DNA from 2 places in the Delftia tsuruhatensis genome. Region 1 is predicted to be linked to the other one. Evidence: predicted binding sites of a transcription regulator. Region 1 holds the regulator's gene; the other holds the start of a gene.
What was found. Region 1 encodes FNR, which switches genes on or off when oxygen is low (the NO sensors DNR and NnrR bind a similar motif). Its sites were predicted from a motif close to TTGATNNNNATCAA; they were not measured.
Positions count from the first base shown of each region.

Region 2: a site for FNR is predicted at 2,564-2,577, ahead of L1Z78_RS12795 (COX15/CtaA family protein). Genes of this name have one in related genera too.

Region 1 is NZ_LR813084.1:4,033,962-4,038,641, forward strand. Features, by position in the region: gene L1Z78_RS18255 (sulfite exporter TauE/SafE family protein) at 1-314, opposite strand, end outside; gene hemN (oxygen-independent coproporphyrinogen III oxidase) at 320-1,702, opposite strand; gene fnr (fumarate/nitrate reduction transcriptional regulator Fnr) at 1,863-2,582, shown strand; gene L1Z78_RS18270 (hypothetical protein) at 2,665-2,952, opposite strand; gene L1Z78_RS18275 (FixH family protein) at 3,132-3,446, opposite strand; gene ccoG (cytochrome c oxidase accessory protein CcoG) at 3,504-4,680, opposite strand, start outside.
Region 2 is NZ_LR813084.1:2,817,953-2,822,632, forward strand. Features, by position in the region: gene L1Z78_RS12775 (LysR family transcriptional regulator) at 1-648, opposite strand, end outside; gene L1Z78_RS12780 (DoxX family protein) at 754-1,200, shown strand; gene L1Z78_RS12785 (glutathione S-transferase family protein) at 1,197-1,859, shown strand; gene L1Z78_RS12790 (hypothetical protein) at 2,006-2,227, opposite strand; gene L1Z78_RS12795 (COX15/CtaA family protein) at 2,849-4,015, shown strand; gene cyoE (heme o synthase) at 4,012-4,680, shown strand, end outside.

The DNA.
Region 1 (4,680 bases):
ATCACCGCCACATGGGTCAGCGTCCAGAACGGCTGCAGCGCCGTGGTCCGGCTGGTCAGCCACGACAGGCTTTCCATGGCCAGCGCCGAGGCGGCGCCCAGGCTGGCATAGCCGGCCAGCCGCCCGCCATGGAACAGCGCCGTGCGCAGCCACAGACGACTTTGCAGCCCGTGGACGGTGACGGGCTGGGCACCACGGCCCTCGCCCGCCTGGCCGGAAGTGACCACGCCGCAGGGCGCGGCGCACATGGCAAGGCAATGGGGCCCGCCAACGAGCCCCATGATCAAGGCGGTCCAGAGCAGCGACAACAGCATGGGGGCTAGATGATGCGCGAAAAACGCGCCCGGTTCTTGTCCGCCTGCAGATACCGGTCGAACAGCATGGCCACGCCGCGCACGAAGTACCAGCCCATGGGCGTGACCTGGAAGCCCTCGTCGCTGATCTGCACCAGGCCCTTGTCCTGCAGATCCTCCAGCGCCGCCATCTCGGGCGCGAAATATTCGCGAAAGCCCAGCAGCCAGGCCTGCTCCATGGGCTCGAACAGCACGGCGCCCTGGCACATGATGGCCATGATGACGGCGCGGCGCACCAGGTCGTCGCGCGACAGCGCCAGGCCTCTCACCACGGGCAACTGGCCGGCGTCGATGGCGTCGTAGTACTCCTCCAGCGTCTTGGCGTTCTGGCTGTAGCTGGCTCCCACCTTGCCGATGGCCGACACGCCCAGCGCGATCAGGTCGCAGTCGGGCTGGGTGCTGTAGCCCTGGAAGTTGCGGTGCAGCCGCCCCTGGCGCTTGGCCACGGCCAGCGCATCCTCGGGCAACGCGAAGTGGTCCATGCCCACATAGACATAGCCGCCGTCCATGAAAGCCGCGATGGAGCGCGAGAGCATGGCCAGCTTGTCGGCGCCCTGGGGCAGATCCTCGGAAGCGATACGCCGCTGCGGCTTGAAGCGCTCGGGCAGATGGGCGTAGGCGTACAGGGCGATGCGATCCGGCCGCAGCGCGTTGACCTGCGCCAGCGTGCGCTCGAAGGACTCGGGCGTCTGCCTGGGCAGGCCGTAGATCAGGTCCACATTGATGGAGGCAAAGCCCAGCCGGCGCGCGGCGGCCACCAGCTCGAACACCTGCGCGGCCGGCTGCACGCGGTGCACGGCGATCTGCACCTGCTCGTCGAAGTCCTGCACGCCGAAGCTCAGGCGGTTGAAGCCCAGTTCCTTGAGCACCGCCAGGCGTTCGGCGGTGACGGTGCGTGGATCGACCTCGATGGAGTACTCCCCCCCGGCCTCCAGCCTGAAGTGCTCGCGCAGCAGGCCCATCAGCGTGCGCAGCTCCTCGTCCGAGAAGAAGGTGGGCGTGCCGCCGCCCAGGTGCAGCTGGCTGACGGCCTGGCCCTTGCCGCAGTGGGCGGTGTGCAGGGCGATCTCGCGGGCCAGGTAGTCCAGGTAGACCGCAGCACGGTCATGGTGGCGCGTGACGATCTTGTTGCAGGCGCAGTAGTAGCACAGCGATTCGCAGAACGGCACATGCACATACAGCGACAAAGGCATGGCACGTGCTGCGGTACTCGATTTGCGTTGTTGCAGCGCCAGGATATAGTCCTCTGCACCAAAGGCCTCCACGAAACGGTCGGCGGTGGGGAACGAGGTGTATCGGGGCCCCGGTACGTCGAAGCGACGCAGCAGCTCTGGGGTGACAGCGGTCATGGGTTTTTTCCTCTAATACCTTGACTGTGCCGCAGGGCATCGGCCCCGTCCTTGACTCACATCAAGAGTTGTTTGAGGCACTGCTGCGACAATTTGATCCAACTCATCGCCATCCACGAGGTCACCACTGGCACGCCACTGTGCCGCTGATGTTTACTCCATGAACCTTCAGACCATCAAAGCCTCCTGCTCCAACTGCAACCTGCGCGAACTGTGCATGCCCATGGGGCTGGATGCCGAGCAGATGCAGCGCATCGACGACATCGTGGCCACGCGCCGCAAGGTCAAGCGCGGCGGCCTGCTGTTTCGCAACGGCGAGGCCTTCACCTCGCTGTATGCCATCCGCACGGGCTTCTTCAAGACCTGCGTGGCCACCGAGGACGGTCGCGACCAGGTCACGGGCTTTCAGATGGCCGGCGAGATCATCGGGCTGGACGGCATCGTCAACGACCATCACACCTGCGATGCCGTGGCCCTGGAGGATGCCGAGGTCTGCGTCATGCCCTTCGACAAGCTCGAGCACCTGTCGCGCGAGGTCACGGCCCTGCAAAACCACGTGCACAAGGTCATGAGCCGCGAGATCGTGCGCGAGCACGGCGTCATGCTGCTGCTGGGCAGCATGCGCGCCGAGGAGCGCCTGGCCGCCTTCGTGCTCAACCTGGTGCAGCGCCTGCATGCACGCGGCTTTTCCAAGTCCGAGCTGGTGCTGCGCATGACGCGCGAGGAGATCGGCAGCTACCTGGGCCTGAAGCTGGAGACCGTCAGCCGCACGTTCTCCAAGTTCGCCGAGGAGAACATCATCGAGGTGCGCCAGCGCCACCTGCGCATCCTGGACACGGATGCGCTCAAGCGCATCGTCAACAGCCAGCAATGCCAGTAGGGCATGCCAGACGCCCCTTGCGGAAATGATGAAGGCCCGCGAAAGCGGGCCTTGTTGCTTGCGGGGTGACCAGGGGAGCGGATCAGTCGCGTCCCAGTCCCTGCAGGGCCAGATCCGGGTCGGGCTCGGAGACGATGCCGTCGTTGAGGTCGCGTGCCGAGCGGCCCAGCATGATGGTCATGAGGCTGGACAGCATGGTCACGGCCCAGAACGCGAAGAAGGCCAGCGTATAGATCCCCTGGCGGGACCAGCCCAGGTCGCCGAGCCAGTGCAGCTCCAGCGGGTCCACGAAGGCAAAGACCAGCATCTCCATCACGGCGGCCGCCAGGAAGGCAGGCCAGGCAATCCACATCCAGCGTTGGGCCAACATCAGCGATCTCCTTGGGCTGTCGAGGGGCACGTTGATTGTGCGCCCCGCCAAAGCATGCCGCCAAGCCCCACGCAGCCCCGCCGGCCTGTAGGAAACCCTCACCCGTCGCGCATGCCGGAGACGGGGTTCACCATGCAAAAAAAGGCCGCATTGCGGCCTCCTGCAAGGATGCGCGGCGTTCAGCGGTCCGTGGGGTGGTCGTACGCCGGCGTGGCCGCATGGTTGCGGCCTGTGACGGCGGGCGCCAGGCTCTTGGGAACTTCGCGCGCGCCGCCTGCACGTTCATTGATCTCGATGCCGTTGCGGTAGTAGTCGGGGTCGATCACGGGGTCGGCCCCATTGATCGCGATGATGGCCGTGACCACGCCGGCCACCACCACGGCGGCCGGACCGGCCACCACGAGCCAGACATGGGCGAACTTCCACCAGGGCTTGCCGGCGTCCGGGTGCGGAGCGGACGGGGCGGCCGAAGGGACTGCGGGACTCGAAGACATGGGAAACCTCTTTCTTTCAAGCGGCACACGCGGCATGCGCCGCGCGTTCCGGGAACATTACCTGGGAACCAGGAAGACCGCCTTCTCGGACGCCCGGCCCGCACCTGCCGCCACGGCATCGATGTCGAAGAATACGGTGTGCGAGCCCGGCTCGGCGGAACCGTAGGGAATCTGCAGGCGCGCCGCGATGCCGCGCGTCTCGGCGGGGCCGACCTCGACCTCCTGCTCCGAGGCCAGCTCCAGGCCGTCCAGGCCGTGGGCGCTGATGCGGTAGCGCTGGGCCTGCTCGGTGGCGTTCATGATCTGCAGGCGGTAGACATTCTCCAGCTTGCCGCCCGCGACGATGCGCGACAGCGAGGCCCGGTCGCGGATCACGTCCACCTTGACCGACTGGCGCAGCGCCAGGCTCACGATCATGGCCGTGCTCAGGCCGACCAGCACGGCCGAGTAGATCAGCACGCGGGGCCGGAAGATGCGGCGCAGCACCTGGGCGCGCCGCCAGGCACCGGCCATGGCGTTCTGCGTGGTCAGGCGGATCAGGCCGCGCGGGTACTCCATCCTGTCCATGATGGAGTTGCAGGCGTCTATGCACAGGCCGCAGCCTATGCACTCGTATTGCAGGCCGTTGCGGATGTCGATGCCCACGGGGCAGACCTGCACGCACATCTTGCAGTCGATGCAGTCGCCCAGGCCCTGGGCCTTGTGGTCCACCTTCTTGGTGCGCGGCGCGCGCGGCTCGCCACGGCCCGTGTCGTAGCTGACGATCATCGTGTCCTTGTCGAACATGGCGCTCTGAAAGCGCGCATAGGGACACATGTACTTGCAGACCTGCTCGCGCATGTAGCCCGCATTGCCATAGGTGGCGAAGCCGTAGAACAGCACCCAGAATATCTGCCAGCTGCCCTGCAGCGCCAGCAGCTCGGCTCCCAGTTCGCGGATGGGCACGAAATAGCCCACGAAGGTGAAGCCCGTCCACAGCGCGATGGCGATCCACAGGAACTGCTTGAGCAACTTCTTCCAGAGCTTCTCGAAGGTCCAGCCGTTCTTGTCCAGGCGCATGCGGGCACTGCGGTCGCCTTCGACCTTGCGCTCCACCCACATGAAGATCTCGGTATAGACGGTCTGCGGGCAGGAGAAACCGCACCACAGGCGCCCGGCCACGGCCGTGAACAGGAACAGCGCCAGCGCCGAGACGATCAGCAGCCCGGCCAGGTAGATGAAGTCCTGGGGGTAC
Region 2 (4,680 bases), 1.2 Mb from region 1:
CGCCGCCTTGGGGAAGTGTTTTTTGCGCCAGAGGACGGAGGGGTGATCAGGCAGGGCGTCATCGGGGCAAATCCAGCGCACGCTGCCCCGCTCCACATCCTCGTAGCGAATTTGCTGGGTGCGTCGCTTGGCCGCGAACAGCGCCACTTGTATGGGGCCGACCTTTTTTCCAACCAGATCGGCAGGCGGTCGTCGGGTGGCGCGAACGGCGATATCGGCGTCGCGGCGTGCAAGACTGGTGAGTTCATTGCTGGCATGCAGCTCGAACACCAGTTGAGGATGCAGGGCTTCCAGCGGCTGCAATGCCGGCACGACCAGCCCTCGCAGCAGGGTATCGGTGGTCGAGATTCGCACCGTACCCGCCACGCCTGTCGAGGTGGTCTGCGCCACCGAGCGCGCTGCCTCCATCTGGGCCTCGATCTGCTCGGCATGCTCGATCAAGGACAACGCCAGTTCGGTCGGCAGGTAGCCGGTACGCGAACGCGCGAAGAGGCGCTGCTGCATGCCGCGCTCGATCCGTTGCAGGCTGCGGAAGACCGTGGAGCCATCACAACCCAGGCGCTCGGCCGCCGACGACAAGGTGTTGAAGCGGGTCAGGGTCAGAACGACTTCCAGATCGTCGGCGCTGAGTTTGTAGAGACTCGTCATGAGCGTACCGTTGCAAGACTGCAATGCCGCCATGCGACAGTGCCTATTCCAGGATGGTTTTTGCAACGATAACGTAGGCGCTCCAACACTCGCAAGCAGATGACCATGGAACACAGCAGAAGACGGCATGACGGCGCGGATTACGGAATATTGCTGCTGCGCATTGCGCTGGGCATCATGTGGATCGCACACGCTTTGCTCAAGTGGGTGGTCTTCTCGCTGCCTGGCACGGCTGAATTTTTCCGCAGCGTAGGGTTGCCTGGTTTTACTGCCTACCCGGTGTTCGCGGTGGAGTTGATCGGCGGGCTGGCGCTGGTGCTGGGCATCTATGCGCGCCAGGCGGCCCTGCTGCTGGTGCCGGTCATAGCAGTCGCTGCCTGGGTGCATGTGCCCAACGGCTGGCTGCACACGAATACGGGCGGCGGCTGGGAATATCCCGTTTTCCTCATCGTCACATCCCTGTCGCTGTGGCTGCTGGGCGATGGGGCCTGGTCTTTGCGCCGTGCCAGTTGGCTGACCTTGCAGCATGCCGCGCCGAAAGGAATGTCATGAGCACGCCACTGGCCCTGATCAGCCATGAGCTTTGCCCCTATGTACAACGCGCCGCGATTGTTTTGGCGGAGAAAGGGGTGAGGTTTGAGCGCAGGGACATCGATCTTGGCAACAAGCCGGACTGGTTTCTCAAGGTTTCTCCCCTGGGCAAGACGCCCGTGCTGCTGGTGGACGGGACGGCGCTCTTCGAGTCCGCCGTGATCTGCGAGTACCTGGACGACACGATCGCGCCCAGGTTGCATCCGCAGGAGCCTTTGCTGCGGGCGCAGCACCGTGCCTGGATCGAGTTCGGTTCGGCCATGCTCAACGCCATCGCCGCGTTCTACAACGCACCGGATGCGCCGGCATTGCAGGCCAGGACGCGAGATCTGCGCAACCGTCTGGAGCAGTTGGAGCAGCATCGGCACGATCAAGCGGGGTACTTCGGGGGATCGGATTTCAGCATCGTCGATGCGACCTTCGGCCCGGTCTTCCGGTATTTCGATGTGTTTGAGGACATCCAGGACTTCGGATTCTTCGCCAACCTCAACCGAACCATGGCGTGGCGTGCGCTGCTGAAGGCACGCCCCTCGGTCCAGATGGCTGTCGCGCCCGAGTATGGGCTGCGCCTGAAGCAGTTCCTGATCAAGCGAGGGTCGGCGCTGTCGGCCTGTATCTAGGCAGGTCCCGGGCTCGTTCTCTGCCGTTGCGAACGCCGCGGTGGCCTGAGCTGTCCTGCGTTCGATAACTTTGCGGCAGCTGTCCGTGCTGTCCCTGGTTCCAGCTCAATATGGCGTTCCGAACCCGCCGGCAGGGCGGCGCAGCGTCAGCCGGCTCGGAACTGCAGGAAGATCCGGCCGTTTCTCGTGCGTGCCTGGCCGCCTTCGATGAAGGCCAGGAGCTTGTCGGGGGCCTGCATCGAGTACAGCTCCGGCCCTTGCAGTCGATAGAGCAGTTGGGGGCCGCAGCGTACGAATGAGTCGCCTTCGACACGGCCGATTTCCCGGCCTTGGCCATCGAGCACTGTCCAGGTGCCTCCTGCAATCATGGCTTCTCCCGTCTCCTGTCCTGCCTTGGGCCGTTGCCGGGCAGGGTTGCTGTGCAGCCATGCGGGGCAGTTGGGCGCTGGCTGCCTTCACCGCGGCTGCAGAGGCCAATCTATGCAATTTCAGGGGAGCGAATCTGAGCAAATCTGAGCGCCTGCCTGAAAGGAGCCGTGGCAGCCGGCGCATGCGGTGGGTCGCTTTTTTCCGGTCTGACCCGTCTGCCTGTTGCCGTTGCGGACAACTGCGCTGGGAGCCGCCACGATCCAGCCAGAAGAAGCTGGCGGCACCCTAGGGGAACTGCTTGCGGGCGCGCGTAACCGGTTCGGGGCCAAGTAGAATTGTTTCATATCAAAGACATGCTGCTCTGAAAGTTGCAGTGACCGGGCCCGCAAGCGGGCCCTGCGCATGCGGGCCACGGCCTTGTGGCGGCTCTGGGTGCATGTCCTGATTTTCTGGTGGCCCGGCCTGCGATCCAATCTCGCGCAAGGGGCTGGGCCTTCGATTCAAACTGTTCTCACTATGAAGATCTGCTGTCGCCAACCGGATGCGCCCGCGGCATTGCCCTGCGGCATGCCCAGGCGCGGGCCTGTGCGGCGCAGTGCGGAGCGCGGGGGGCAGCCGGCGTGAGCGGGCAGGCGTTGTATGACCTGGCACCCATGCTGGAGCTGATGCTGCTGGGGCTTTTGCTGGCGCTGGGTCCATTGGCCTGGGTCTGGCTGCGCAACCGTGATGCGGGATCGCTCAAGCGCCTTCAGGCCCTGTCGGTTCTGACGCTGTTTCTGACCTTCGATCTGGTCCTGTTCGGTGCTTTCACGCGTCTGACCGATTCCGGGCTGGGTTGTCCCGACTGGCCGGGTTGCTATGGCAGCGCCAGCCCGGTGGGCGCCCGTGCGCAGATTGCCGAAGCCCAGGCGGCCATGCCCACGGGGCCGGTGACGCATGGCAAGGCCTGGATCGAGATGATCCACCGTTATCTGGCCACCACGGTGGGCGTGCTGATCATCGCGATGACCATCATGACCTGGCGCCGTGCGCGCGGCCTGGGGGCGAACCGACCGCGCGGTGCCCTCAGCCCCTGGTGGCCAACAATCGCGCTGTTCTGGGTCTGCCTGCAGGGTGCCTTCGGCGCATGGACGGTGACGATGAAGCTGTTCCCGGCCATCGTGACGCTGCACCTGCTGGGGGGGACCGGCCTGCTGGCCCTGCTGTGCGTACCCGCCGTGGGGCTGGGCCTGGCCGCGCGCCGGCAGCAGACGGTCGCCATTCCCAGCGGGCTGCGTGCCTTGCTGTGGCTGGCGCTGGGCCTGCTGGTGCTGCAGGTGGCGCTGGGCGGCTGGGTCAGCACCAACTATGCGGTGCTGGCCTGCAGCAGTTTCCCGACCTGCCAGGGCAGCTGGTGGCCGGAGATGGATTTTTCGCAGGCGCTGCAGATCTGGCGTCCTCTGGGCCTGTTGCAGGATGGCAGCCACATCAGTTTTGCGGGGTTGACGGCGATCCACTACCTGCACCGCCTGGCAGCCTATGTGGTGGTGGTGGCCCTGGCAGGGCTGTGGTGGCGGCTCGGTGATGTGCCGGGCCTGGCGGCACAGCGCCGTCTGCTGGGAATTTTCCTGGTGTTGCAGGTGCTGACAGGCCTGTCGAACGTGGTGCTCGATTGGCCGCTGGTGGCCGCGGTACTGCATACGGGCGGCGCTGCGGCGCTGGTGACCGTGATTGTTTGGGGCCTGGCGGCGAGCCGCCCGGCCGCGCTGCGGGCCGGCATGCCGGTCGTCCGTGGAGAGATTGCATGAGTAAACAAGCGACCCTGAGTGTCGAGCCTTCGCGCTGGACACAGTTCTATGCCCTGACCAAGCCGCGCGTGGTGCAGCTGATCGTGTTCTGTGCCCTGATCGGGATGGTGCTGGCCGTGCCCGGATGGCCCAATGCCGACCAGTGGCTGCACATGGCGCTGGCCTGTCTGGGCATCTGGCTGGTGGCGGGTGCTGCGGCTGCCTTCAACTGCCTGGTGGAGCGCCACATCGATGCGCGCATGAAGCGTACTGCCTGGCGGCCCACGGCGCGTGGCGAATTGACCAGCCAGCAGGCCCTGGCCTTCTCCGCCATCCTGTGCACGCTGGGGGCGCTGGTGCTGCTGCTGTGCACGAATCCGCTGACCATGTGGCTGACGCTGGCGACCTTCGTCGGCTATGCCGTGATCTACACCGTGATCCTGAAGCCGGCAACGCCGCAGAACATCGTGATCGGCGGGGCCTCTGGCGCCATGCCGCCCGTGCTGGGCTGGGCCGCGATGACGGGCCAGGTCGGGCCCGAGGCGCTGATCCTGTTCCTGATCATCTTCCTGTGGACGCCCCCGCATTTCTGGGCGCTGGCGCTGTACCGTGTGGAGGACTACCGCCAGTCTGGCCTGCCCATGCTGCCCGTGACCCATGGAAGCAAGTACACGAGGCTGCAGATC